2 regions of the Kitasatospora misakiensis genome follow, and region 2 is predicted to be linked to the other one. Evidence: riboswitches for the same ligand, from Rfam matches in the RefSeq annotation. Region 2 holds a riboswitch; the other holds the start of a gene.
What was found. A riboswitch is a leader RNA that binds a small molecule or an ion and turns the genes downstream of it on or off. The one in region 2 is predicted to bind magnesium.
Positions count from the first base shown of each region.

Region 1: linked by a shared signal. The riboswitch ahead of ACFP3U_RS18080 (magnesium and cobalt transport protein CorA) and the one ahead of ACFP3U_RS24030 (NRAMP family divalent metal transporter) in region 2 are both predicted to bind magnesium.

Region 1 covers NZ_JBHSOF010000021.1:78,048-92,087, forward strand. The annotation lists gene ACFP3U_RS18020 (NAD(P)H-binding protein) at 1-174, shown strand, start outside; gene ACFP3U_RS18025 (SDR family NAD(P)-dependent oxidoreductase) at 238-1,095, opposite strand; gene ACFP3U_RS18030 (MarR family winged helix-turn-helix transcriptional regulator) at 1,223-1,687, shown strand; gene ACFP3U_RS18035 (trans-sulfuration enzyme family protein) at 1,751-2,944, opposite strand; gene ACFP3U_RS18040 (alpha/beta fold hydrolase) at 3,162-4,016, opposite strand; gene ACFP3U_RS18045 (MBL fold metallo-hydrolase) at 4,199-5,011, opposite strand; gene ACFP3U_RS18050 (NADPH-dependent FMN reductase) at 5,054-5,641, opposite strand; gene ACFP3U_RS18055 (pirin family protein) at 5,783-6,673, shown strand; gene ACFP3U_RS18060 (MFS transporter) at 6,670-7,875, shown strand; gene ACFP3U_RS18065 (TetR/AcrR family transcriptional regulator) at 7,998-8,690, shown strand; gene lepB (signal peptidase I) at 8,763-9,755, opposite strand; gene ACFP3U_RS18075 (helix-turn-helix transcriptional regulator) at 9,902-10,963, opposite strand; gene ACFP3U_RS18080 (magnesium and cobalt transport protein CorA) at 11,126-12,298, opposite strand; M-box (ykoK) riboswitch at 12,674-12,852, opposite strand; gene ACFP3U_RS18085 (hypothetical protein) at 13,047-13,235, opposite strand; gene ACFP3U_RS18090 (hypothetical protein) at 13,434-13,574, shown strand; gene ACFP3U_RS18095 (ABC-F family ATP-binding cassette domain-containing protein) at 13,789-14,040, shown strand, end outside.
Region 2 covers NZ_JBHSOF010000034.1:76,824-90,863, forward strand. The annotation lists gene ACFP3U_RS24000 (metal ABC transporter ATP-binding protein) at 1-310, opposite strand, end outside; gene ACFP3U_RS24005 (metal ABC transporter solute-binding protein, Zn/Mn family) at 307-1,257, opposite strand; gene ACFP3U_RS24010 (ATP-binding cassette domain-containing protein) at 1,355-2,173, opposite strand; gene ACFP3U_RS24015 (ABC transporter ATP-binding protein) at 2,220-3,314, opposite strand; gene ACFP3U_RS24020 (ABC transporter permease subunit) at 3,344-5,068, opposite strand; gene ACFP3U_RS24025 (ABC transporter substrate-binding protein) at 5,146-6,636, opposite strand; M-box (ykoK) riboswitch at 6,816-6,989, shown strand; gene ACFP3U_RS24030 (NRAMP family divalent metal transporter) at 7,324-8,967, shown strand; gene rpmF (50S ribosomal protein L32) at 9,068-9,232, opposite strand; gene rpsR (30S ribosomal protein S18) at 9,263-9,502, opposite strand; gene ACFP3U_RS24045 (CobW family GTP-binding protein) at 9,578-10,765, opposite strand; gene rpsN (30S ribosomal protein S14) at 10,777-11,082, opposite strand; gene rpmB (50S ribosomal protein L28) at 11,082-11,318, opposite strand; gene rpmG (50S ribosomal protein L33) at 11,438-11,602, shown strand; gene ACFP3U_RS24065 (FadR/GntR family transcriptional regulator) at 11,757-12,437, opposite strand; gene ACFP3U_RS24070 (ABC transporter permease) at 12,596-13,627, opposite strand; gene ACFP3U_RS24075 (sugar ABC transporter ATP-binding protein) at 13,611-14,040, opposite strand, start outside.

The DNA.
Region 1 (14,040 bases), on a different contig from region 2:
AACGAGGCGTTCGTCGAGGGCGTCGTCGACATGAAGCGCGCCAAGGACCAGGGGCTGGACGCGGGCGTCGACCGCTCGCCGCAGGCCGGTCCGGCCACCGGCTTCGCGCAGTGGTGCGCGCAGACCCTCAAGCCCGCCGCCCTCGCCGCGCCGGAGGCCGTCGATGCCCACTGAGCCCATCGCGGTCGCCGGGACTGAGCCCATCGCGGTCGCCGGGGCCGCCGCCCCGCGCCGGGCTCAGACCACCCAGCCGGCCGTCATCCCCTGCACGGCGGAGCCGTCCAGGTCGGCGAGCTTGGCGCCGACGAAGGCGCGGGCCCGGTCGGAGGTCTGGAGGCGGAACGGCGGCTTCTCTGCGGTGAGCGCGGTGACGATGCTCCCGGCCGCCTCCGCCGGGGTCTGCGCCTGGTCGAAGGCGGTCCGGGTGCGGGCCACATAGGCGTCCAGCGCGGGCGCGTACGGACCGGCGGCGGCCAGCAGGGCCGGCAGGTCGATGCCCTGACTGGCGACGAACTCGCTGGCCACGGCGCCCGGTTCGACGACCGTGACGGCGACGCCGACGGTGGCGGCGACCGGGGCGAGCGACTCCATGAAGCCCTCGACGGCGAACTTGGCGGCGCAGTAGGCCTCGTTGAAGGGCTGGCCGACCACCCCGCCGACGCTGGTCACGGTGATCACCCGGCCACCGCTCGCCCGCAGGTGCGGCAGGGCGGCGCGGGTCACGTCGACCACGCCGAAGAAGTTGACCTCCATCACCTCGCGGACGGGGGCGAGCCCGTCCTGCTCGACGGTGCCGACCCGCCCGGCGCCCGCGTTGTTGACCACGGCGTCCAGCCGGCCGTGCCGGGCGACGACGTCCGCGAGGCAGGCCGCGACGGAGCCGGCGTCGGTGACGTCGAGCCGGGCGACCTCGATCCGGTCCGCGACGCCGGCCGCCTCGGCCGCCTCGGCCGCCTCGGTCAGCGCACCGGAGCGGCCGGTGTCGCGCATGGTGGCGACGACGCGGAAACCGGCACCGGCGGCGGCGACCGCGGCGGCCAGGCCGATGCCGCTGGAGGTGCCGGTGATGAGGACGATCCGGTCGCTGGTGGTCATCGGGACTCCTTGCCTTGCCCCTGGGCGGCCGGGCCGTCGAGGCCCCGCCCCGGACGGGGGTTTGTGTGCGTGCACACACACCCTAGCAGGATGCGTGCACGTACACGCAAAAGGTAGGCTGACCGCCATGTCGCAGCGCACCGACCTCACCCTGGGAGACCTCACCGCCCGCGACCACGCCTTCTACGGCCTGGTCTGGGCCGGCACCACCCTGAGCGCCCGGGTCGACCAGGCCCTCGCCCGAGCCCACGACCTGCCGCTCTCCTGGTTCGAGGTGATGCTCTGGCTGCACGGCCAGGCCGAACCGGTGGCCGCCTCCGACCTGGGCGCCAAGACGCTGCTCAGCCGCAGCCAGGTCTCCCGGGTCGCCGACGCCCTCCAGGCCCGCGGCCTGGTCGAACGCGCCCCCTCCCCCACCGACGCCCGCTCGGTGCGGATCGCGCTCACGCCGGAGGGGCGGCGGCTCTTCGCCGCCGCCGACGCCACCCGCCGGGCCGCGCTCGCCGAGGTCTTCGACGACCGCCTCGACGACGCCGACATCGCCGCACTGGAGACCGTCTGGGCCAAGCTCAAGCGGCCCGCCGACGGCTGACGGCCGTTCGCCGCGGCGCGCCGGGAGCGCCTGTCCCGACCGGCCCGCCGCTCGGCACCGGGCTCAGAGCTTGGCCAGCGCCTGGTCGAGGTCCGCCCAGAGGTCCTCGGGGTGCTCGATCCCGACGGCGACCCGGACGGTGCCCGGGCCGATCCCGGCGGCGGCCAACTCCTCGTCGGAGAGCTGGCGGTGCGAGGTGCTGGCCGGGTGCAGGACGAGGGTGTGCACCCCGCCGAGCGAGGGCGCGAGCGAGGCGAGCCGGACCGCGCCGACGAAGGTCCGGGCCGCCTCGCGGCCGCCGGCCAGGTCGAAGGAGAGCACGCCGCCCTGACCGTCCGGCAGCAGCCGGCGGGCCAGCTCGTGGTCGGGGTGGCCGGGCAGTCCGGGGTGGCGTACGGCGGTGACCGCCGGGTGGGCGGCGAGCCGGCCGGCCAGGTCGAGCGCGGACTCGCAGTGCCGGCGCATCCGCAGGCCCAGGGTCTGCATCCCGCGCAGGGTCAGCCAGGCGGCGAACGGGTCGAGGGCCGCGCCGAGTTCGACGCCGTGTTCCCAGACCCGGTGGTGCAGCCCGGCGTCGGCGAAGACGGCGATCCCGGCCAGCACGTCGGAGTGCCCGCCCAGGTACTTGGTGGCCGAGTGGACGACGACGTCCGCGCCGTGCTCGATCGGGCGGCAGAGCAGCGGGGTGGTGAAGGTGTTGTCGACCACGCTCAGCACCCCGGCCTCCCGGGCGACGCCGATCAGGGCGGGCAGGTCGGTGACCCGCGTGGTCGGGTTGGAGACCGTCTCCAGGTACAGCAGCCGGGTGGTGGGCCGCAGGGCGGCCCGGACCTCCTCCGGCTCGTCGCCGCGAACGCGGGTGACCGTCACGCCCCAGCGCGCGGCCAGGTCGGCGAGGGTCGCGAACGTGCCGCCGTACAGGCTCTCCTGGGCGATCACGTGGTCCCCGGAGCGGAGCAGGGCGAGCAGCACGGTGTTGATCGCACCCATCCCGGAGGAGGCGGCGAGCGCGCCGCTGCCGCCCTCAAGGTCGGCCACCGCGCGCTCCAGCGAACGGACCGTCGGGTTGCCGAGCCGGTTGTAGAGGAAGGCCCGGTCGGGCCCGCCGAACGCCTCGGCGAGCGCGTCGCTGTCGGGGAACGCGAAGACGTGGCCCTGATGGATCGGCACACCCAGCGACCGGCTGCCGGCCACCTCCTCGACGGGCGGGTGGACGATCCGGCTCTCGGGGCGCAGCCCGTGGTGGAAGTCGTTCATGCCCTCATCCTGGCCGGGCCCGACGGTCCGGACCAGGGCCAATCGCACGCAGGTGGCCCCGGATCCGCACCCGTCGCCGCCGTCGGAGCCGGACCCGCCGCCGCACCAACCCCCCGGCTCGCGGTGTCCGCCCGTTCCTCCTCACCCCCGTGATGGAGGAGGAACGGGCGGACGGTCCCGGGGCTCCGGGGACCGGGCCCGTGCCCGGTCCCCGGGGTCAGAGGTGACGGCCGAGGAAGTCCCGGATCAGCGCGGCGATTTCCGGTCCGTGCGTCTCCAGGGCGAAGTGTCCGGCGTCGAGCAGGTGGATCTCGGCGTCGGGGAGGTCGCGGGCGAAGGCCTCGGCGCCGGCCGGGCCGAAGATCTCGTCGTTGCGCCCCCAGGCGACCAGGGTCGGCGGGCGGTGCGTCCGGAAGTACTCCTGGAAGGCCGGGTAGCCGTCGAGGTTGAACTGGTAGTCCCAGAAGAGCTGGAGCTGGATCTCCTGGTTGCCGGGGCGGTCGAGCCCGGCCTGGTCGAGGGCCCAGGTGTCCGGGGAGATCCGGTCCAGCCGGTCCGCGGGCACGCCGTGGGTGTACTGCCAGTGGGTGGCCGAGGCGGTGAGCAGTTCGCGGACGGCGGGCTCGTGGGTGGCGCGGTCCCCGGCGTGGGCGAACAGCACGTCCCAGAACGGGGTGAAGCCCTCCAGGTAGGCGTTACCGCTCTGACTGATCAGCGCGGTGACCCGCTCCGGGTGCCGGGAGGCGATCCGCAGGCCGATCGGGGCGCCGTAGTCCTGGACGTAGAGGGCGAACCGGTCGATGCCGAGGGCGTGGAGCAGGGCGAGGGTGTACTCGGTGAGTCTCTCGAAGCTGTAGTCGAACGCGTCGACGGGTGGGGTGGCGGACTGACCGAAGCCCAGATGGTCGGGGGCGACGAGGTGGTAGGAGTCGGCGAGGTCGCGCATCAGGTTGCGGAACATCGCCGAGCTGCTGGGGAAGCCGTGCAGCAGGACCAGGGTCGGCCGGGTCGGGTCCCCGGCTTCGCGGTAGAAGACCGGCAGGCCGTTGATCTCCACGGTGCGGTGGCGCACCTCGGTGTGCGCGCCTGCGGTACTGCGGGTCACGTCGGTGCTGCGGGCTGCGTCGGTGCTGTGGGTCGCGTCGGCGGTGCGGGCGGAGGTCGTGGACACGGGTGTGCTCCTCTGCTGGGTCCGGTGCTGACGATCGGTCGGGCGGGGGCGGGAGGGGGTGGTGCTCGGACGCTCGGAGCCGCTCACAGCTGCTCGGGGACGCCGGGGACGAGACGGCGCAGGCGGCCGGCCAGGTCGGGGGCGGCGAAGGCCTCGGCGATGCGGGCCGGGTCCTCGCCGAGGTGCTCCCAGGACTCGTAGTGGACCGGGACCACGGTGCGGGCGCCGAGGGTGCGGGCGAGTTCGGCCCCCTCGCGGGCGCTCATCGAGAAGGCCCGGTCGCCGGTGGACGGGAAGTGCGCGTCGCCCAGGTGCAGGAAGGCCGTGTCGACGGTGAAGCGTTCGGCGATGGCCGCCAGCGCGTCGTGGCGGACGGTGTCGCCGGAGAGGTAGAGCGTGCCGCCCTCGTACTCGACGACGAAGCCGGTGACGGGGCCGGTGACCTCCTCGGTGCCGGCCGGTCCGTGCCGGGCGGGTGTGGCGGTCACGGTGACGGCGGTGGTGCCGGCGGTGATCCGGCGGCTCTCCCAGGTCGCCAGGCCCTCGGCCGCTCCTCCGAGCCGCTCGGCCGCCTCGGGGGTGGTGAGCACGGTGGTGGCGCGGGCGAGGACGGTCCGGCCGGTCGGGTCGAGGTTGTCGGCGTGCTGGTCGTGGGAGAGCAGGACGAGGTCGATCGGCGGCAGTCGGTCGGCGGTGAGCGCCGGGCCGGCGGTGCGGCGCAGCGGACGGGCCGCCGGGTAGTCGGCCGGGCCGGGGTCGAGGGCCGGGTCGGTGAGGACGGTCAGGTCGCCGATCCGCAGCAGGACGGTGGCGGTGCCCAGGTGGGTGGCGGTGACCGGGACGGTGGTGCTGGTGGTGCCAGTGGTACCGGTCGTGGTGACGGTGGTGGCTGACATGACGGTTTCCCCCCGTTCGTTCGTGGTGTCGCTGCCGGACGGTCAGCCGCGGGCCGCGCGCTCCGCCTTGGCGTCGATCTTCTCCTGGAGGGCGGTGAGCAGCCCCTGGAGCAGGCCGATGGTCATCTCGTCGGTGAGGTTGCCCTCCTCGTCGAAGCGCTCGTGTGCCCGGAAGACGATGACCTCGGGCTTCACCACGACGTCGGTCTCCGTCCAGACGAAGACCTGGCGGAGCGCCAGCTGGGCGCGGACGGTGCCGAAGTTGGTCGGCGCGGCGCCGAGGATGGCGGTCGGCTTGCGGTGCAGCGGCAGGCCCTCGGTGCGGGTCCAGTCGGTGCTGATCCAGTCGATGGCGTTCTTGAGCACGCCGGGGATCGAGTAGTTGAACTCGGGGGTCGCGATCAGCAGGCCGTCGGCCTCCGCGACCCGGCGGCGCAGGTCCTGGACGATGGCCGGCCGCAGCTCGGGGGTGTCGAGGTCCAGGTCGTACGGGGGGATGTCGCGCAGGCCCTCGTAGATCTCGATCTCCTGGCCGCCCGGGTTGAACTTCTGCGCGGCATACAGGAGTCGGGTGTTGTGCGAGTCGGCGCGCAGCGAGCCGGAGATGGCGAGGATCTTGGACGCGGTCATGACGGGCTCCTTGGTGGTGATGGTGGGGCTGCCGGTGTGGCTGTCGGTGTCGACACCGAAAAAACTAGACGGATCAGTTCACCATGTCAACTGAACTGTTCAGTCTTGACATTGAACTGAATGGTGTAGTTCAGTCGATCCATGACCACGACACCCGCACAGACCGCTTCGGCGGCCGGGCGCTCCGTCGCCCGCGTCGTCTCCCCGTTCCACACCTTCGAGGGCGCCGGCTTCCCCGTCCGCCGCCCCTTCCCCACCGGCGACCTCCCCCTCCTCGACCCGTTCCTGATGGTCGACCAGGTCGGTCCGGTGGAGCTCGGCCCGGGCGAGGCCAAGGGCGCGCCCCCGCACCCGCACCGCGGCTTCGAGACGATCCAGTACGTCATCGACGGCGACATCGCGAACGCCGACTCGCGCGGCCACCGGGCCGTGGTCCGCGCCGGCGGCGTCCAGTGGCTGACCGCCGGCTCGGGCATCGTCCACGAGGCCCTGCCGACGCCGGAGTTCCTCGCCGCCGGCGGCCGCCAGCACATGCTGCAGATCTGGGTGAACCTGCCCGCGCGGTACAAGGGCGTGCCGCCGCGCAGTCAGAACGCCGAGGCCGCCGACCTCCCGGTGGTCCGGACCGCCGAGGGCGCCGAGCTGACCGTCGTCGCCGGCACGACCCACGGCGTGACCGCGCCCTTCGAGACGCACACCCCGGTCCTGGTGGTGCACGCCCGGCTCGCGGCCGGCGGGTCGGCGGAGTTCACCGCGCCGACCCACCACACCGCCGCGTTCTACACGCTGACCGGGCGGGCCGAGACCGCCGGCGTCCCGCTGCCCGACGGCCACCTCGCCGTCCTCGACCACGACGGCGGGACCTTCACCGTCCGGGCCGTGGACGGACCGGCCGAGGTCCTCGTCCTGGCCGGCGAGCCGATCGGCGAACCGGTCGCCCGCAGCGGGCCGTTCGTGATGAACACGGTGGCCGAGATCCGGCAGGCCGAGCAGGACTTCTCCCGCGGTCTGATGGGTCGGATGCCGGTATGAGCGCCTTCCCGGCCCGCCTCGCCCGTCCCACCGCGCCGAACCGCACCACCGCGCCGGTCCGGTCCGGCCCGCCACACCGCACCGCTGCCCCCCGCACCGCCGTCCGCCGCACCGGTGCCGTCGCGCCGGGGCGGCGGGCCCCGGGGGCGGCGGGCGCGGCCGTGCTGCTCGCCGCCGCCGCGAGCGGGATCTCCGGACCGAGCCTGGCCCTGCCCGCCGCCGCGCCCGCCCTGCACGTCCCGACCGGCTCGGCCGCCTGGCTGATGACCGCGTACGGCCTGGGCCTGCTGCTCCGCACCCCGCTGCTGGCCGCCGCCGCCGGACGGCACGGCCCCGGCGCCCTGATCCGGTCCGGCGCGGCCCTGGTCGCGCTCGGCGCCGCGATCGTCCAGGCCGCGCCCGCCGCCCTGCTGCCGCTGGCCGCCGAGCGGACGATGGAGGCCGCCGGCGCGGCCGGGCTGACCGTCGCGGCCTTCCGGACCGCCGGACGCGACCGCACCGGCCGCTCCACCGGGCTGGTCGCGATCGGCAACGCGGCCGGCGGCACGCTCGGCCTGTTCGTCGGCGCGGGCGCCGCGCAACTGCTCGGCTGGCGGGCCGCCCTGGTCATGCCGCTGCTCGCGCTGGCGGTGCTCCCCGCCGCCCTGCGCTCGGCCGGACGGCGGGACACCCTTAAGGTCGCCAGCGGACGGTTCCGCGACGCGCTGCCCCTGGGGCTGCTGCGCCGGGTCGCCTTCCGCCGGCCGGCGCTGCTCATGCTCGCGGTCGCCACCGTCAACTTCGCCCTGGTGTACGGCGCCCCGCGCCGCGTGGCCGCCCTCACCGGCTGGGGCCCGCTGCCGACCGGCGCCGCCGTCGCGGCCGTCGCGCTCGGCGGGGCGCTGCTCTCCTGGCAACTGGTGCGGTTCGCCCCGGCACTGGGGAGCGGGCGGGTCCGGGTGCTCCTGACGGCGGGTTCGCTGGCGGCGGCCGGCGCCGCGGCCTTCGCCCCCTGGCCGGCGCTCGTCCTGCTCGGCTCGGGTCTCAGTTCCCTGGTCACGGCCGGCGGGCAGGGGGTACTCACGGGCTCCGCGGTCGGCGGTCTCGACCCGGAGCGCCAGGGCGGCGCGATCGGCCTGTTCAACCTGGCCTTCCCGGCCGGGGTCGCCGCCGGTCCGGTGCTCGCGGCCTTTGCCGACCAAACGGTTCAGTTCCTATACTGAACGGTCCAATCACCCGGACCGGTCACTACCACCCCAATCGGTCGGTACCATCCCGTCGCAGTACCCCCCACCCTCTCCGGGAAGTCCCTTCCCACCCCCGACGAAGGACGAAGGACGGACGCATGGGAGCCGAGCGCCAGGACGCCACCGACGAGTACGGCATGCCGATCATCCCCGCGCCGGGCGACGCCGCGACGCGCAAGCGTCAGGCCATCATCGACGCCGCCCTCGCGGAGTTCCTCGCCGAGGGGTACTCGGCCGCCTCCATGGACGTCATCACCAGCCGGTCCGGCGTCTCCAAGGCCACCATCTACAAGCACTTCGGCAGCAAGGAGCGCCTGTTCCTGGCCGTCGTCGGCGGTGTACTGCCCAAGACCTACGCCGATCTGACGCCGCCCGCCCGCGCCCTCGCCGACGCCCCCGACCTGCGCACGGCGCTCGTCCGCCACGCGACCGAGCTGGCCCGGATCCTGCTGCGCCCCGAGATCATGCTGCTGCGCCGCCTGGTGATCGGCGAGATCGACCGCTTCCCGCAGCTCGGCCAGCTCTGGTACCGGGTCACCTACGACATGAACAACGGCCCGCTGGTCGAGCTGCTCACCGGCCTCACCGCCAAGGGCGAGCTGTCCGTGTCCGACCCGAAGCTCGCCGTCCAGCAGCTGGTGGCCACCACCGTCGGCATCCCGCAGCTGGTGCACACCTTCGCGCCCACCACGCCCGTGGACGACGCCGAACTCACCCGGGTCATCGAGGCGGGCGTCGACCTCTTCCTCGCCCGCTACGGCACGACGCCGGACTGGCACGGCCCCGCCTGACACGGAACCGCCGCCGACCCCGGCCCCGGGACAACCGGGGCGGAGACGGCGGCGGGTGCTTACGGCGGGCGCTTACGGCTGCTTCGCCCGGCGGCGCTGCCAGAGCGCGAACGGGACGGCCGCGGCCAACGCGGCGGCCTCCGGCGCCGACGGCTCGGTCGGCCGGTCCCCGGCGCGCCCACCGAGGCCGTCCGCCGCCCCGGCCGCGAGCCCCTTCCGGTCGAAGGTGTCCGGCACCGACAGGGTGTCCCAGCGCGACAGCGGCCAGGCGATCACGAAGGCCCGGCCGATCACGTTCTTCACCGGGACGAACCCGCCGCCCGGCTCGTTGACGTGGAAACGCGAGTCGCGCGAGTCGTTGCGGTGGTCCCCCATCACCCACAGGTGGTCCTTGGGCACCGTCACCACGCCCACCGGTGCGTCCCCGCAGGGCGTCGCGCCCGGGAAGAGGTAGGGCTCGTCCAGCGCCACGCCGTTGACCTTGACCGGGCTGCCCTCCCGGCATTCGACGGTGTCGCCGCCGACCCCGATCACCCGCTTGATCAGGTCCTTCTCGTTGTCGGAGGGCAGCAGGCCGACCGTGCTGAGCGCCGTCCGGATGCCCTCGACGAAGCCGTTGCCCTTGACCCGCGGCACCGTGTCCAGCCAGCCGCCCGGATCCTTGAAGACCACCACCTCACCGCGCTCCGGCTCCGCGCCGAACCACGGGGTGAGCTTGTCCACCAGGACGCGGTCGTCCTTCTCCAGCGTGTGCTGCATCGAGCCCGAGGGGATGGAGAACGCCTGGACGAAGAAGGTCTTGATGCCCAGCGAGAGCACCAGGGCGATACCGACCAGGATCGGCAGCTCCTGCCAGAACGGCCGCTTCTTCTTCTCGGCCTTCCTCCCCGCCTTCTTCCCCGCCTTCTTCCCCGCCGCCCCGGCCCCGTCGCCCTCGGCGCTGCCCGCGCCTGCTTCCTGGCCCTCGTCCCCAACCTCCGCGGTCTCCTGACCACCCGTCGGCCCGGAGCCCGCACCGCCCGCCCCGCCCTGACCACTGCCCGCCGAACCGGCGGTCTCCTCCATGCCCATTCCTGGCCCCCTCCGGACGGCCCGACGGGCCCCGGTGCGGGGCCCCCCGTTGTCAGCTAACGATCGATGGTTCCCGCAGCCGGTCGGGGCTCGTCCCGCCCGCCACCGACCCGTCCGAACGTACACCCCCGGACCCGCCGCTACGACACCCCGCCACCGAGCATGATCCGCGCGACCAGCTCCCGCCGACTGGCCACACCCGCCTTGGCGAACACCGACTTCAGGTGGTCCTGCACCGTGTACGGCTTCATCGCCAGCAGCCGCGACACGTCCCGGGTGTCGCACCCGCGCACCAGCAGCAGCGCCACCTCCTGCTCCCGCGCCGTCAGCCCGTACGCCGAGAGGTACAGCGGCATCGCGTCGGCGGGCGTCGCCGGGGCCGCCACCACCGTCACCTGGTCCTCGGCGCCGCCCTTCAGGGCCGAGCCGTGCAGCACGTACCAACGGCCCTCGCCGTCCCGCACCCGGATCTTCGACTGCGGCACGGGCAGACCGCGGACCACCCGGCGGGCCTGTTCTGCGGCCATCACGAAGGCCGTCGGCACCCGCAGGGAGGTCCGGCTCGGGTCCGCCAGCCGACCGAGCAACTCCTCCGCCGGACCGGAGATCGCGATCGGCCGGTTCCCCCGGCCCAGCACCACCACCGCCGGACCCTCGACCGCCGACCGGTCCGGCTCCCCACCGACCGGCGGCACATGACAGGCCCGCAGCGCGTTGCCGAGATGGCGGGCCGCGAGGTCCGCGAACTCGCGCTGCCGGGCCAGGTACGGCCCCCGGTCGGCCACCCGCATGAAGGCCGCGCAGCCCCACATCCCGCCGTGCGCGTCGAACACCGCCCGCAGTTCGTCGCCGAACCCGGCCGGACCGATCTGCTCCCGGAACCGCACGCTCTCCGCCGGCCGCCCCCGGGTCGCCCGGCTGAGCGTCTCCGCCCGGACCCCGCTGCGCCGGATCGCGGGAAAGGTCGCCACGTCCTCGGCCCACACCTCCAGCCGCACGGCGTTCTCGAACCCCTCCAGACTGAGGTCGTCACTCAGCACCGAGGTCACCAACCCCGTCGCCGGGTCCGCCGAGTGCCAGCAGACCGCGTCGAACTCCAGCACCCCCCGCATCAGTTCATCCGCCCTGCGAAACACCTGCTCGGCCGTCAGCCCCGCCCCGACAAGCTCCCGCAGCCCCTCGACCGCCTGCTGCGCCGCCACCCCACGTCCCCCACGTGATCCCATGCGCCGGAAACTAACACGCACACCGACCACCCGCCCATGCCCCCACCGACGGATCCGCCCCCGCCACCACGGGGACGGCGCCCTCCCCCCTGAAGGGGAGGCGCTTCGCCTCGGCGGCGGAGTCGGCCGGGCTGCCCGCTACAGCCAGTTGCGGCGCTTGAAGATGAGGTAGAGGCTCGTGCAGACGAGGGCCATCAGGGCGATCGCGAAGGGGTAGCCGAAGGCCCACTTGAGTTCGGGCATGGTGGTGAAGTTCATGCCGTAGACGGTTCCGATGAGGGTCGGGGCGAAGAGGATGGCGGCCCAGGAGGAGATCTTCTTGATCTCGTCGTTCTGGACGTGGCCGGCCTCGGCGAGTTGCTTCATCTCCTCGTTCTGGCGCTGGGAGACCAGGGTGGCGTTGACGGTGAGGATGTTCTGCAGCATCTGGCGGAAGCCGTCGACCCGTTCGGCCGCGTAGGTGGCGTGGTCGGCGACGTCGCGGAGGTAGCGGCGCAGTTCCTCGTCGGTGCCGTACTTCTCGAAGCCGGCCTCCAGGCTCCGCATGATCTCCAGCAGCGGGCGGGTGGCGCGCTGGAACTCGATGACCTCGCGGGAGAGTTCGTAGATGCGCCGGGAGACCTGCGGGTCGCCGCCGAACACCTCGGTCTCGATCTCGTCGATGTCGTGCTGGAGGCCGGCGATGACCGGGGCGTAGCCGTCGACCACGGCGTCAAGGACGGCGTAGAGCACGGCTTCGGGGCCGAGGGCGAGCAGTTCGGGGTCGGCCTCCAGGCGGCGGCGGACGGCTGAGAGGTCGGGGGCCTGGGAGTGGCGGACGGTGAGGACGAAGTCGGGGCCGACGAAGAGGTGGATCTCGCCGAAGTCGACCTCCTCCACGTCGTCCAGGTAGCGGGCGGCGCGCAGCACCACGAAGAGGGTGTCGCCGTAGCGCTCCAGCTTGGGGCGCTGGTGGGCCACGATGGCGTCCTCGACGGCCAGTTCGTGCAGGTTGAAGCGCTCGGCGGCCTCCAGCAGCTGGGCCTCGGCGGGGCGGTAGAGCCCGATCCAGGCCATCGTGCCGGGCTTGCCGGGGAGTTCGCGGTAGACGTCGGCGAGGTTGGTGGCGGACGGCAACCGGTGCCCGTCGCGGTAGACGCCGGCGTCGACGACGGAGCGCTCCAGGCTCACGTGCTCGGCCGGCTGGTCCGGGCGCGGGTCCATCGACTGCTCGGGGGCGGGCTGGTTGACGCTGTCGCAGGTCGCCGGGGTGGCGGGGCGGATGAACGGACGCTTGCTCGCGCGCACTGCGCGCACACGCCAGTCGGACATGACGGGGTACCTCCGCGGTTCGGGGGCCGCCGCACCCGGGGACGGGGCAGGTCGCGGGTGCGGGGCGGGGCGGGAGGCGCCCGGCCGTCCTCCACCGCGCACGGCGCCCGGGCCGCGCGCTGCCGCGCCGGGGTCAGCGGCGGGCGGTGCGGCGGCGGGGGTCGGGAGCGGTACGGGAGGAGGGGTGCCGGGTGCCAGGAGATGTGGGGGACGTCCTGGGGAGGGGCCGACTTCGACCCGGACTACTACTGCACTCCATTGCTCTCACCTCCTCGCCGTCGGGGCGCCCGCGCGGGGTCGCCGTGACCGGGCCACCAGGAGGCTCCACACCGCCGAGCGGGCGCGCAGGGGCGCCACGACGTCGGGTGGGCACCCCTTGAATCTCGTCAGAGCTTTGGCACGCCACGGCGTAGCACCCGGGATGGTCCCGAGGGGTGCAGCCACTTGGGGTCACCCCTTAGGCCGGGGAGACCTGTCCTGACCCTGGGCGTCTCTCGACGTCGTGGGGTCAGTGGCCTGTGTCCGTGGCGACGCCTCACCGAACGAGGTGCCTTCACAACCTCCTTGAGTGTAGTACCCGCCGGAAGGCCGCTTCGACCGGGGGTGGGGCCGCGGCTTGCCCCGGAGTACGCCCCGGGTGCCGCACACGCCCCGCGCGGGGCTCGCGGGGGCGTTCCGCGACCGGGTGCGCTCCGGCGCGCGCCGGTATGGCGTTTCGTCAACTCGGCTGCACACGCCGTTGGTTCGATTACCGGCCGACGGACGCGGGCGCCGTGCGGGTCGCCCTTTCGGGTGGTCTGCGGTGGCTGAGCGCGGCCGGGTGGATAGCCGAGTACCCGGCCGCGCTGGCGTTCTTCTCCTGCACCCGGCCGGTGCTGGACTCCGTGGTGCTGGAGCGGGTCAGGACCGAGCCGTCGATCGAGTTCCTGGAGGGCACCGAGGCGGTGGGACTGACCGGTTCGGCGGCCGCGGTGACCGGGGTCCGGGTGCGGGAGCGCGGGCACGACGCCGACCGGAGCGCCGTCCGGGAGCTGCCCGCCGAGCTGGTGGTCGAGGCGAGCGGGCGGACGTCGGCGATGGCTGGCTGCCTGCCTGGCTGCGGGAGCTCGGCTGCCCGCCGGCGCCCGAGGAGCGGGTGGACGCGGGCGTCGTCTACGCGAGCCGCTTCTTCCGGCGCCCGGCCGACGCCCCCGCCGACTGGTCGGCGCTGTACCTGCAGTGCAAGGCGCCGGACACGCCGTACCTGGGGGTGCTGCGGCGGTGTTCCACGAGGTGATGTCGCTGGTCGCCCCGCCGACGGCGCTGTTCCGGCCCTCCGTCCTCGCGGCGGTGCTGCGCAGCGGCTGAGCGGGGCCCCGGGATAATTCGGATGCGCTCCACCGGCGTCGCACGTTAATCTCGGCGCCATGTCGACGCCCCGCGTTTCCTAGCTGACGGACCCGCCTCCACGCCACCCGCGTGTCCGTCAGTCGTTACGGAGCGTCATCCTCATGATCACCACCCGTGGTGTCGACGTGCGCGTCGCCGCCCGCCTCCTGCTGTCCCACCTCACCCTCCACATCGCCCCCGGCGACCGCATCGGCCTGGTCGGCCGCAACGGCGCCGGCAAGACGACCCTGCTCGCCACCCTCGCCGGCCGGCTCCGGCCCGCCGCCGGCACCGTCACCCGTACCGGCCCGGTCGGCTACCTCGCGCAGGATTCCCGCGCCGCCGACCCGGCCGTCACCGTCACCGACCGGATC
Region 2 (14,040 bases):
GCGGCAGGTAGCCGATGTCCGTGGGGTCCGGTGCCGTGACGTGGCCGGCGGCGGCCGGTACGGCGCCGAGCAGCAGTTTGACCAGGGTGGACTTGCCGACCCCGTTGGGGCCGAGGATCGCGGTGAACTCCCCGGCCCCGACGGTGAGATCGACGTCCGACCAGAGCGTGCGGCCGCCCACCCGGACGGCCGCGCCGCGCAGTTCCAGCACCGGGCGGCGGTCGGCGGTGGCCGGTGCCGGGGGCTGTGCGGGGATCGGTACCGGGGGCTGTGCGGGGATCACGGTGGCTTCGATCGGCGCGGTGGTCACTTGCCGGTCGCCTGCTTCAACGCGGCGGCGAGGCCCTGGAGTTCGGTGATCTGCCAGTCCTGGAAGGGGGCGTCGGCCGGGGTGGGGGTCTCGGTGACGGTGGCGACCGGGATGCCCTGGGCCTTGGCGGCGTCCACCTGGGCCTTGATGTCGGGGGTGTCGTTCTGCGTGTTGTAGACGTAGACCTTGATCTGCTTGCCCTTGATCTGGGCGTCGATGGCGGCCTTGTCGGCGGCGGTCGGGTCGGTGCCCTCGCTGGTGGCGTCGAGGAAGGACTCGGGGGTGAGCAGCTTGAGGCCAAGGCCCTCGGCGAGCGGGGTGACGATCGACTCGGAGGCGCCGATCGGGGTGTCCGCGTAGGTGGCCTTGATGTCGGCGACCAGCTTGTCGTAGGGGGCCAGGGTGCTGCCCAGGTAGGTGGCCTTCTGCTGGTCGAAGTAGGCGGCGTCGGCGGGGTCGAGCTTCTTGAGGTCGGCGGTGATCTGCTCGATCACCTTGTGGACGCTCTCCGGGGAGTACCACTGGTGCGGGTTGCCGCCCTCCTTGACGCCGACCAGGTCGCCGACCTTGAGCGCGCCGCGGCCGGTGGCGGGGTTGGCGGCGATCAGCTTGTCCGACCAGGCGTCGTAGCCGGCGCCGTTGGTGATGACGTACCGGGCGCCGGCGACGGTGCGGCCGTCGGCGGCGGTGGGCTCGTAGTCGTGCGGGTCGGCGTCCGGGTTGCTGATGATGCTGGTCACCTTGACGTGCTCGCCGCCCAGCTGGCCGGCTATCGACCCCCAGAAGCTCTCGGCGGCGGCCACCTGGACGACCGTGCCCCCGCTCTTGGCGTCGCCGGCCGGGGAGCCCTTCGCGGGTTCGGCGGAGCAGGCGCTGGTGCCGGCGAGCGCTGCCACGGCGAGGGCGAGGGCGATCCTGGCGGTGTGGGTGGGGGCGGTGATGCGCATGGTGGAGCTGCTCCTCAGGTGATGGGGTGGGCGACGTCCACACACTAGGTGGCAACGGTTTTCATATCCAGCTGATCCAGTTGCGATATGAAAATCATTACCGAACTTTGACTCGGCGGTCGGCCTGCGCCTGCCGATCCCCCGTCCGCGCGTACGCCAGCAGCTCCCGGGTGTACGGGTCGGCGGGGTCCTCGCACACCCCGCGTGCCGGGCCGCTCTCCACGATCCGGCCGGAGCGCATGACCGCGATCCGGTGCGCGACGTGCCGCACCAGGGCCAGGTCGTGGCAGATCAGGAGGTAGGCGAGGCCGAGGCGGTCCTGGAGGTCCGTGAGCAGGTTGAGCACCCCGGAGCGGACCGACGGGTCGAGGGCGGACACCGGCTCGTCCAACACCAGCAGCCGGGGGCCGCCGACCAGCGCCCTGGCGATGCCCACCCGCTGGCACTGGCCACCGGAGAGCTCGTGCGGCAGGCGGTCGCCGAGCGCCGCGTCCAGGCCGACCAGGTCGAGCAGCTCGGCGACCCGGCGCCGGTCCTCGGCGCGGTCCCGGCTCCCGTGCACACGCAGTGGCTCGGCGATCGCGTCGCGGACCCGCAGGCGAGGGCTGAGCGAGCCGTACGGGTCCTGGAAGACCGGCTGGATCAGGGGGCGGACGCGACGCAGGGCCGGTTCGTCGAGCGTGGTCAGCTCCTGGCCGTCGAACCGCACCCGGCCGGCGTCGGGCCGGCGCAGTTGGAGGACGGCGCTCGCGGTACTCGACTTCCCGCAGCCGGACTCGCCGATCAGCGCCAGCGTCTCACCGGCGGCCAGGTCGAAGGAGACCCCGTCCACGGCGCGGACGGGGGCGGCCCGGCGGCCCCGTCCGGGGTGCACGACGAGCAGGTCGCGGACGGAGAGGAGGGGTTCGGTGGTCAACTGGTCCTGCCTGGTGGGGTGGTGGGTGGGGCCGGGGCTCGCGGTCTCAGGCGGCGGCGGGTGCGGTGAACAGGTCGGCGGGCAGCCGGTGCCGGTGGTGGCAGGCGAGGGTGCGGCCGGGGGCCGGCCGGCCGGCTCGGGGCTCCTCGGTGCGGCAGCGGTCGGTGGCGAGCGGGCAGCGCGGGGCGAAGGCGCAGCCGGGCGGCAGCCGGTCGGGGGCGGGCGGGGCGCCGCCGATGGAGTGCAGACGGCGGTCGGTGGCGCGGTCGGGCGGGAGGGCGGCGAGCAGGCCGGCGGTGTACGGCGAGCGGGGGTCGGCGAGGACCTGCCCGGCCGGGCCGCTCTCGGCGAGCCGTCCGGCGTACAGCACGGCGACCCGGTCGGCGTGGGCGGCGACGATCCCGAGGTCGTGCGTGACCAGCAGCAGCGCCGCCCCGGTCGACTCGCGCAACTCGGCGAGGGTGCCCAGGACTTGGGCCTGGGCGCGCGGGTCGAGGGCGGTGGTCGGCTCGTCCGCGACGACCAGTTCGGGCCGGTTGACCATCGCCATCGCGATCGCCGCCCGCTGCCGCATACCGCCGGAGAACTCGTGCGGGTACGCCCGCGCCCGGGCCGCCGGGATGCCGACCTGCTCCAGCGCGGCGGCGGCCAACCGCTCGGCCTCGCGCCGCCCGGCGCGCCGGACCGACCGTACGGCGAAGGCCAGTTGGTCGCCGACGGTGTGCACCGGGCTGAGCACGGCGAGGGCGTCCTGCGGTACGAGGGCGATCCGGCGGCCCCACAGGCGGCGGTACAACGCCCTGGGGGCGCCGACCAGTTCGTCGCCGCCCAGCCGGGCGCTGCCGGTGACCCGGGCGCTCGCCGGGGCGAGGCCGAGCAGGGCCAGCGCGGTCAGCGACTTCCCGGCGCCGGACTCGCCGACCAGGGCCAGCGCCTCGCCCGGCGCGAGCTCGAACGAGACGCCTCGGACGGCCGGGAGCGTCCGCCGGCCGTCGGCGAGGGTCACGGCCAAGTCCCGTACGGCGAGCAGCGGTTCGGTGGCGGTGGCGGGTGCGGTCGCGTGGGCGGCTCGCGGGCCTCGCTTCCCGTCCTGGAGTGGTCCGAGCGGGTTCGGCTTGGTGAAGGAGCGTTGGAGAGTCATCGGTTCCGGGTGTCCAGGGGGCGAGGTGGTCACGTTCGGCGTCCTCGGGGTCGGGCCAGTCCGGCCGGGGTGGTGGCCAGGGCACTGAGCAGGGCGAGGGCGACCGCCGGGGCGAGGGCCGCCCAGGGGGCGCGTTCGAGGTAGGGCCGGGACTCGTCGATCAGCAGGCCCCACTCGGGTGCGGGCGGCTGGGCGCCGAGGCCGAGGAAGCCGAGCGAGGCGAGGGCCAGGGCGATGCCCGGCAGTCGGAGGACGGCGTGCCGGGCGACGGGTCCGGCCACGGCGGGCAGGACGTGCCGGGTGAGGATCCACCACGGGGTGGCGCCGACGGCCCGCTGGGCGGTGAGGTGCCCGGCGGCGCGGGTCTCCTGGACCAGGGAGGCGGCGTGAGCGGCCAACGGCGGCCAGGAGACCAGGGCCACCGCGATCGAGGCCCCGGCGGTGCCGGGGCCGAGGGCGGCGGCGACCAGGATGCCGACGATCACCGGCGGCAGCGCGTTGGCGACGTCGACGAGCCCGCCGGTCAGCTCGGGCAGGAAGCCCAGGAGCAGTGCGACGAGGTAGCTGACCAGGCAGACCGCCAGCGCCACCCCGAGGGTGGCCGCCGCACCGTGGCCGAGCCGGGCCAGCACGTCCCGCCCGAGGCCGTCCGCGCCGAGCGGGTACCGCGGGGACGGCGGCGCCAGCCGGGCGCCGGTGTCCACGGTGTACGGATCGCGCAGCAGCCCCCAGCCGACGGCCGCGCCGAGCAGGGCGGCGAGCAGCGCGGCCGCCGCCGTCACCCGCCGGGACCGGACCGGGCGGGGCGGGGGCGGCAGCGCCAGGGCCGCGTCACGCAGGCCCGGGCCGGTCAGCTCGCGGGCGGCGAGCCTGGCCAGGGCCCCGGCGAGCAGGCCGAGCAGCAGCATGGCCAGCAGCGCGCCCTGGAGCAGCGGGAGGTCCTGCGACTTGGCCGCGCCGAGCGTGGTCCGGCCGATGCCCGGCACCGCGAACACCGCCTCCACCGCGACCGCACCGCCGACCAGGCCCACCGCGACCAGCCCGAACTGCGGTACCAGGGAGGGCAGTACGCGACGCAGCAGGGCCGGACCGATCAGCCGGGGCCGGGTGCCGCTCGCCCGCCACAGGCCGACCCAGCGCTCGCCGAGCACGGCGGGCAGCGCGTCCGCGACCAGTCGGCCGAGCAGCGCCCCGGCCGGTACGCCGAGCGCCAGCGCGGGCAGCACCAGGTACTCGGGGCCGCGCCACCCGGAGGTGGGCAGCAGTCGGAGCCAGACCCCGAGGACGAGCAACAGTGCGGTGGCGAGCAGGAATTCGGGCACCGCGACCAGCATCGCGCCGAGCCGTCCGCCGCCCGTCCGGGGCTCGGCGTCGCCCCGGGCGGCCCGGACCAGGACCGGCCCGCTCAGCGCGGCCGCCAGCAGCAGCGCCACCAGCAGGGCCGCGCCCATCAGGGCGAGCGAGACGCCGAGCCCGGAGAGCACCGAGGGCAGCACGGGGGTGCCGGAGACCCACGAGTCGCCGAACTCGCCGCGCGCCACGCCGGCCGCCCAGCGGCCGAGCAGGGCGAGCGGTCCGCCGTCCAGACCGAGGTCGGCCCGGACGGCGGCCAGTGCCTCGGGCGTCGCCTCCTGCTCGGCCGAGCGGGCCCGGAGCACCGCCAGCGCCGGATCGGCCCCGGCGAGCCGGGGCAGCAGTCCGACGGCCGCCAGCACGGCGGCCAGCGCGAGGGCGCGGGCGGCGCCGCGGACCAGGGCGGAGCGGAGGCGGACGCTGCGAAGGCGGGCGCCGTGGATACGGGCGGAGCGCCCCGGAGTACCGTGCACGGCGGTCACTTCAGATGGGTGTCGAGGGTGACCAGCCGGCGCTCGCGCGGGTCCCGGGCCGCACCGGTGAGGGCGGCGGAGCTGCCCTGGATCACCCGCTCGTGCAGCATCGGGACGGCGGCGTCGGTGTTGAGCACCGCGCTCTCGGCGTCCAGGACCGCCGCACGGCGCTCGTCCCCGGGCTCGGCGGCCTCCGCCAGGGCTATCGCGCGGTCCACCGCCGGGTCGCGGAGCCGGGAGAGGTTGAACGAGCCTTCGGAGCCGAAGTCGCTGCGCAGGTAGGCGACCGGGTCGCCGGAGTCGAGCACGGTGGCGCGGGACAGCACGAAGGCGTCGAACTTGCCCGCCAGCGCGTCCTTCTCGATGTTGGCGTACTCGCGGACGTCGAGTTGGACGGTGAACCCGGCGTGCTGGAGCTGCTGCTGGAGGGCGGCGGCGACCTCGGGCAGCTCGGCCCGGTCGGTGAAGGTGCCGATGGTGACCGTCTGCCCGCTCGGGGTCGCCGGGGCGGTCGGCGCCGTCCGGCCCCGGCGCTTGGCGGCCCACGGCAGAGCCGGCCCCAGCAGGCCCGCGGCGGCGTCGGCCCGGCCCTCGTACACGCCCCGGACCAGCGAGCCGGTGTCGATCGCGGCCCGGGCCGCGGCCCGCAGGCCGGGGTCGGCGAAGACCCCGCGCGAGGTGTTGAGGTACAGCGTGTTGGTGCGCGGCATCGGCACCTCGCTGAGCCGCTCGGGCGGGACCAGCGCGGCCTGGGAGACCGGTACGGACTCGACCAGGTCGGCCTCGCCGCTGCGCAGGGCGGCCGCCCGGGCGGTGCCGTCCGGGACGAACGAGACGTCGATCCCGGCGGCCTTTGCCCGGCCGCCCCAGTAGTGCTCGTTCCGGTCGAGGACGGCGGAGGAGGTGCCGTTGACGGACTTGAGCACGAAGGCCCCGGTGCCGGCGCCGACCGGGTTGACGGTCTTTCCGGTGTAGGCCCGCTCGGCGAGGATCGACAGCTGGGGGGAGGACAGCCGCTGCGGGAGGAGCGGGTCGGCGGCGGCGGTGGTCACGGTGACGGTGTCGCCCTGGGCGGCGGTGGTGGTGAGGGTGACACCGTCCAGGATGCGCGGCTTGGGCGCGGCGGAGGCGGCGGCGTCCAGCGAGCGCTTCACGGCGGTGGCGGTCAGCTCGGTGCCGTCGTGGAACTTGACGGCCTTGCGGATGGTGAACTCCCAGGTGGTGGGGTTGGTCCTGGTCCAGGAGGCGGCGAGGGCCGGCTCGGCGTCGCCGTCGGCGTCGAGGTTGACCAGGGTCTCGGCGGCGCTCCAGCGGGAGAGCTTGAAGGCGTCGTCGCTGAGCGGCGAGAGCGCCGAGCGGGGCGGCTGCATCATCACGAGCCTGATCCGCCGGTCGGCGGAGTCCGTGGAGCCGGTGTCGGCGGCGAAACAGCCGCTGAGCAGCAGGGCGGCGGCGGCGGCGAGGGCGGCGGGGGGAAGGAGCTTGTGGTGGGACACCCGAGGAAATTAGCAGACGATAATCATTTTCAACAAGCCGATGGAGCGGGCGTCGCCGGGCTCGCCACCGCCGCCACCTGCGCGTTGCCCTGCCCACAGTTCGGTCAAGGGGAGTCAAGCTTGGGCAAATACGGTCAGCCGGACGCTCGGGCTGATCTAGGCTTGCGGAGGTTTGAAAGAAGGCACCTCGTTCGGTGAGGCTTCTTCACGGACACAGGCCACTGACCCGACGACGTCGAGAGACGCCCAGGTTCAGGACAGATCTTCCCGACTTAAGGGTTGATCCCAAGTGGCTTCCCCAGCGCGGGGATTACGCCGTGAAGTGCCAAAGCTCTGACGAGTTGGGGTGTACCGGTCCCTGCTGGCTCCTGCTGGTTTCCCGCGGTTCCCGCGGGCCGGTCCGCTCCTTGCCGTGTCGATGCGGCGCACACCTGGTGCGCCCCGGCCGGAAGGAGGCGAGAGACATGGATTCGAGTTGCAGTAGTCCGGGCCACAAACGGGCCCCCGTCCGCCTGTCCTCGTACTCCCCCGGCACGCGGTAACCACCTTCCCTACGCGCCTTTCGACGCGCCCTCGCTCCCGCACGGCCTCGCGCCGTCGTGGGTCGCCGTGGTGCGCGCGCTCGTAGGGGGGATCGCTGCTGCGTGCCCCCGACCTCCCCCTGCCAGGGGGTCAGGAAGGCACGTCATGACCAATGTGATGCTCGACAAGACGATTCCCACGCCGCGCGCGGCGGTGCTGGACGACGCCCACCTGGGCGACATCAAGGGTGCGCTCGGCACCATCCGCCTGGACGACACCGCGCCGCGCCGAGGCCTGTCCGCCAAGCTCAAGACCCTGCTGGCGATCATCGGCCCCGGCCTGATCGTGATGGTCGGCGACAACGACGCCGGCGCCTTCGCGACCTACGGCCAGGCCGGCCAGAACTACGGCACCCACCTGCTGTGGACGCTGCTCCTGCTCATCCCCGTGCTGTACGTCAACCAGGAGATGGTGCTGCGGCTCGGCGCGGTGACCGGGGTCGGGCACGCCCGCCTCATCCTGGAGCGGTTCGGCAGGTTCTGGGGCGCGTTCTCGGTGATCGACCTGTTCCTGCTGAACGCGCTGACCCTGGTGACGGAGTTCATCGGCATCACGCTGGCGGCCGGCTACCTGGGCCTGCCGAAGGTCGCCGCGGTGGTCCTGGCGGCCGCGATCATCATCGCCTCCGCCTTCACCGGATCCTTCCGGCGCTTCGAGCGGATCGCCATGGCCCTGTGCGCGGGCTCGCTGCTGCTGGTGCCGATCTACTTCCTCGTCCACCCGAAGCCCTCGCAGATGGTCCGCGACTTCGTGGTACCCGGCATCCCGGGCGGCAGCGGCGAACTCGCCTCCGTGATGCTGCTGGTCATCGCGATCGTCGGCACCACCGTCGCCCCCTGGCAGCTGTTCTTCCAGCAGTCCTACGTCATCGACAAGCGCATCACCCCGCGCTTCATGAGGTACGAGAAGGCCGACCTGGTCATCGGCATCGCCGTGGTCGTGATCGGCGCCGCCGCACTGATGGGCATGACCGCCGCCGCCTTCGCCGGCACCGACGGCTTCGGCCGGTTCACCGACACCGCGGGAGTCGCCCACGGCCTCGCCGCGCACGCGGGCAAGCTCGCCGGAGTGCTGTTCGCCATCGCCCTGCTGGACGCCTCGATCATCGGCGCGTTCGCCGTCTCCCTCTCCACCGCGTACGCGCTCGGCGACGTCCTGGGCATGAAGCACTCGCTGCACCGCGGGGTCGGCGGCGCCAAGGGCTTCTACGCCGTCTACGCCGGACTCGTCATCGCCGCGGCGGCCATCGTGCTGATCCCCGGCTCGCCGCTGGGCCTGCTCACCGAGGGCGTCCAGACCCTCGCCGGCGTGCTGCTGCCCTCCGCCACCGTGTTCCTGCTGCTGCTGTGCAACGACAAGCAGGTGCTCGGGCCGTGGGTGAACGGCCCGAAGACCAACGCCTTCACCGCCGCCGTGGTCGGCGTCCTGGTCACCCTGTCGGTTGTTCTGACCGCCGCCGTGCTCTTCCCGGACATCAGCGCGGACAGCATCCTGCGGATCATGGCCGCCTGCGGCGTCGCCGGAGTGCTCGCGGCCGGGTACTCCTTCACCCGGCGGCGCACCGCCACGAAGGAGGACCCGATCGACCGCACCGGCCGCGACACCTGGCGGATGCCCCCGCTGGAGACCCTCACCAAGCCCGCCATGTCCACCGCGCGCAAGATCGGCATGGGCGCGCTGCGGACGTACCTGCTCATCGCGATGATCCTCGTCATCGTCAAGATCGTCCAGGTCGCGCTCACCACCTGACCGCGGCCCCCGCCGGGGCGGCGAACGGCTCTGTACGAAGGGGGCGCCGTAGCTACTGGCTACGGCGCCCCCTTCGTGTCGGCTGCGGCAGTGGCCGCGGCTACGGGGTGAGCAGTCCCCGCTCGTAGGCGCGCACCAGGCGGCGGGGCACCAGGTGCTCGCGGCCGTCGAGGACGACGGGCACCAGTTCCGGCGTGGTCGCCTTCCACTGGGCGCGGCGGTGGCGGGTGTTGCTGCGGGACATCTTCCGCTTGGGGACGGCCATCGGGGGTCTCCTCCTGGTGGATCGGGGGTGTTACGAGAGGTGGGCGTACGGCAGCAGTGCCATCTCGCGGGCGTTCTTGATGGCGCGGGCCATCGCCTTCTGCTGCTGGACGGTCAGGCGGGTGACCCGCCGGCTGCGGATCTTGCCGCGGTCGGATATGAACTTCCGCAGCAGGTTGGTGTCCTTGTAGTCGACGTAGGTGATGCCCGCCTCGATCAGCGGGTTCGGGCGAGGCTTGGCGGGTCGGCCGGGGCCCGGGCGCTTGGCCATGTGAGGATGGTCCTTCCTCGGTTCGGGGTTCGCAGGTCGGGTTCGCAGAGCGGGTCCGCAGGTCGGGTTCGCCGGTCAGGCGACCGGTTCCAGCAGGTCTTCGAAGGCGTCCGGAAGGGCCTTCCAGCCCTGCTCGCCGGCCATCAGCTCGGCGTCGGTGAGCAGGCAGGAGTCGAGCAGCTCGACGATGCCGTCCACGTCCAAACCTTCGGCGGTGAAGCTGAGTTGCTGCACCCGGTCGCCGTACTGCGGGTTCCAGTCGAGCGCGGCGGCGGCGCGGCGCTCGGGCGGGTACAGCTCCCAGGCCGCGTCCGGCAGCGAGGCCAGCCAGGGCCCGCACTCCTCGACGGCGAGGTTGGCGCCGGCCGCGTCCCAGGCGAGCAGCAGGTCGGGCCGGTTGGCCAGCCAGAAGCGGCCGCGGCTGCGCTGGGCGGCGGGGACGAGCAGTTCCAGCGCGTCGTGCAGCCGCTCGGGGTGGAGCGGGCGGTGACGCTCCCAGACCAGGGTGGCCACGCCCGCCTCGTCGTGCTGCTGCGGGAGCAGCGCGATCGCCGGGTTGACCCGGTCGCGGGCGGCGGCGACGCCGAAGCCGCCGAGCGCCGCGCGGACCAGCGAGCCGCCGTCGAGCCGTACGGTCCGTGCGGTGGGGTGCAGTTGGCGCAGCATGGCCAGTCCGGCCAGCCGTTCGGGTGCGTCGCCCTCCGGCCCGGCGCCCGGGACGGCCAGCACGGTGGCGTACTCCAGCTGGTGGGCCAGCGCCTCGGCCCGCGTCCGGGAGTCGTCGGCGCAGGTGTGCAGGCCGTGCTCGGACAGCTCGTCCGACACGGACAGCTCGCCGAGCACCCTCAGCGGGTCCACCGCGCAGACCACGCCCGCGAGTTCGACCACCTCGTGCATGCACCGCCCGGCCGCCTCACCGCCGGCCAGCACCTCGACCGCCGAGTGCGGGTCGCTTCCGCCCCACAGCTCGACGATCGCCAGGCCGTACCGCTGCTCGTCCGCGATCCGGACCAGCTCCGGCAGCAGGTCCACGCGCAGGGCGCAGCACGGGCAGTCGTTGGTGAGTGGGACGTCGGCCCGGGCGAACGGGCCTCGGGTGTCGCGCAGTTCGCGGTGGACGGTGCCGAGCGGGGCGTCGCTCAGGTCGTGGTGGAGGACCACCGCGTCGACGCAGCCCGCCAGGAGTTCGTCGACGGCGCGGCGGCGCTCCTCCTCGTGCAGTCCGGTCACCACGACGACCGGCAGCTTGGTGTCGTCGGACACGTCTCTCCCCCTTACCAGCTGGACTTCCGGACGCCGGGCAGCTGCCCGGCGTGGGCCATGGTGCGCAGGTTGATCCGGGAGAGCCCGAACGCCCGCTGGTAGCCGCGCGGACGGCCGTCGACGCTGTCGCGGCTGCGCACCCGGGTGGCGCTGGCGTCGCGGGGCTGGCGGGCCAGCTCGGCCCGCGCGGCGGCGCGCTCCTCGGGAGGGGTGCTGTGGTGGGCGATGATCCGCTTGAGCGCGGCGCGGCGCTCGGCGTAGCGGGCGACTGTCTCCCGGCGCTGCTCGTTCTTGGCGATCTTGCTCTGCTTGGCCATCAGACCTTCTCCCCCCGGGCGCGGATGCGGGCGACGGCGGCCTCGATGCCGATGGTGTCGACGGTCTTGAGGCCCTTGGCGCTGAGCGTGAGGCGGACGTGGCGGCCCTCGCTGGGCAGCCAGTAGCGCTTGCGCTGGATGTTGGGGTCGAAGCGGCGGGGGGTGCGGCGGTGCGAGTGCGAGATCGCGTTGCCGAACCCGGGCTTGCGGCCGGTCAGTTGACAGTGGGCGGACATGCGGGATCCGTTCGTAGGGCATGCGGACGTGGCGGGAGGCGGCAGCCTGCGGCTCCCGTCACCGGACGGCGTCACAGTAGCCTAGATGAAAACGGATTTCATTTTGCTATAGTCCCGGCATGGCTCGAAACGAACTGCGTCCGATCATCAAGCTCCGGTCCACCGCAGGGACCGGCTACACCTACGTGACCCGCAAGAACCGCCGCAACGACCCCGACCGGCTCATCCTGCGCAAGTACGACCCCGTCGCCCGCCGGCACGTGCCCTTCCGCGAAGAACGCTGACCGCTCCACCCCATACCGCGGCCGCCCGTACCGGTGAGTCCGGTACGGGCGGCGGAGGTGGGGCGGCGGAGGTACGGGCGGCGAAGGCGCAGGCGGCCGAGCGTCAGCGCACGTCGAATCCGGTCGACGACCAACCGGCTGCCTCCCGTCCTGGTCAGGGCGAGGATGTACCGGCCGCCAGCCAGTCCTCGACGGCGGCGACGTGCACGGTGGCGAGGCCGGCGGCGAGGCCCGCGTCCCGCTGGACGAGCGCCCGCCAGATGGCTTCGTGCTCGCGGTGGGCCTGTTCGCGGGCCGGCGCGTGGTGGGCCCCGCGCACGATGCGCAGGCGCTGGGTGTGGGTGGAGAGGATGCCCAGCAGCGCCGAGAGGACCGGGTTGCCGACGGAGTCGGCGATGATGCGGTGGAACTCGATGTCGAGGCGGATGAACTCCTCGATGCCGATGTCCGCTTCGCAGCGGTCGAGGATCGCCCGGAGCCCGGCCAGGTGCTCCTCGGTGAGCAGTCCGGCCGCGCAGGCGGTGGCCTGTGGTTCGAGCAGCCGCCGGACCTCCAGGAGCTGGTGGGCCGTACGGCCGTGGGAGACGTCGGCGGCGAAGGCCATCGTCTCCAGCAGCAGGTGCGGTTCGAGCCCCGAGACGTAGGTGCCGTCGCCCTGCTTGGGGACGAGGATGCGCAGTGCGGTCAGCGCCCGGACGGCCTCCCGCAGCGAGCTGCGGGACAGGCCCAGCTGGTCGGCGAGGTCGGCTTCGTTGGGCAGCCGGGAGCCGGGCTTGAGTGCTCCGGAGACGATCATGCCCTTGATCTTCTCGATGGCCAGATCCGTCACCGCCATGACGTCGCCTCCTGCGCTGTCGCGACCGCGGGCATGGGGAGCGCCTCTCGTCGGTGTTCGTGGGGGGGTGGGGAGAGGCGAGGCGGTGCGACCGAATCCCCTGTCCGGCCGGGCGCACCGCCTCGGTGGCTTTCGCTCCTGCCGCGTCGTCAGTCCTGCTACTCCTGCTTCTCGCCGGAGGCGAAGCGGGAGATGATCAGCGCGATGATGATGATCGCGCCGTTGAGGAACTGGTTCCACAGCGGCGGGACGCCGGCAAGGGTCATCACGTTGACCACGAGCTGGAGGGTGAGGACACCGGTCAGGGCGCCGAACAGCGTGCCGCGGCCGCCGTTGAGGCTGACGCCGCCGATGACGGTGGCGGCGAAGACCTGGAAGATCCAGCCGTTGCCCTGGTCGGCGGAGATGGAGCCGTAGTGGCCGGTGTAGAGGATGCCGGCGAAAGCGGCGAGCAGTCCGCCGAGGATCAGCACGATCCAGGTGATCCGGTCGACGCGGATGCCGGCGGCCCGGGCGGCCTCGGCGTTGCCGCCGATCGCGTAGAGGGCGCGGCCGTGCCGCAGCCAGGCGAGGGCGCTGCCGGCGGCCAGGAAGAGCAGGGCGCAGATCCAGATCGCGGCGGGGACGCCGAGCCAGCTCGCGCTGCCGAGGTAGCGGAAGGAGGTGGGCACGTTGACGATGGACTGGCCCTGGGAGACGGCGACCTGGAGGCCGCGCAGCAGGGTGAGCGCGCCGAGGGTGACGATGAAGCCGTTGAGGCGCAGTTTGAGGATGAGGAAGCCGTTGATCGCGCCGATGAGGGCGCCGACGGCCAGGCAGAGCGGGATGGCGGTCCAGGCGGGGAAGAGCCCGAGGCCGTTGAAGCGGGCGCCGTGGTCGGGCAGGACGAGCCAGACGGCGATCACCGGGGCGACGCCGATGGTGGATTCCAGGGAGAGGTCCATCCGCCCGGCGATCAGGATGAGCGCCTCGGCGAGGACCAGCACGCTCAGCTCGGTGGCCTGCTGGCCGACGCCGAGGAGGTTGTCGGAGGTGAGGAAGGCGGGCGAGACGATGAAGCCGATGACGCCCAGCACGAGCAGGACCGGCACCAACGACAGGTCCCGGTAGCGGGCCAACTCGAAGCGGCGCCCGGCGGGGGCGTGGACGGCGGTCGCGGAGCTCTCACGGACCTCAGTGGTGGGAGACATTGCTTTCCTTCGTGTCGTTCGGGCCGGACATGCCCTCCATGGCCGCGACCAGCTGTTCGTCGCTCCAACCGTGCTCGAACTCGGCGACGACGCGGCCGTGGAACATGGCCAGGACGCGGTCGCAGACCCGCAGGTCGTCGAGTTCGTCGGACACGATCAGGGCGGTCCTCCCGTTGTCGGCCACCTCGCGGATGGTTCCGAGCAGGGATTCCTTGGACTTGATGTCGACGCCGTTGGTGGGCCGGATGGCGACCAGCACGTGCGGCTCGGTGGCGAGCGCGCGGGCGATCACGACCTTCTGCTGGTTGCCGCCGGACAGCGCGGACACCGGGGTGGCCGGTCCGGGCGTCTTGATGTCGAGGTCGCTGATCATGCGCTGGGCGAAGGCCCGGGTGCGCGAGGGCAGGACGGTG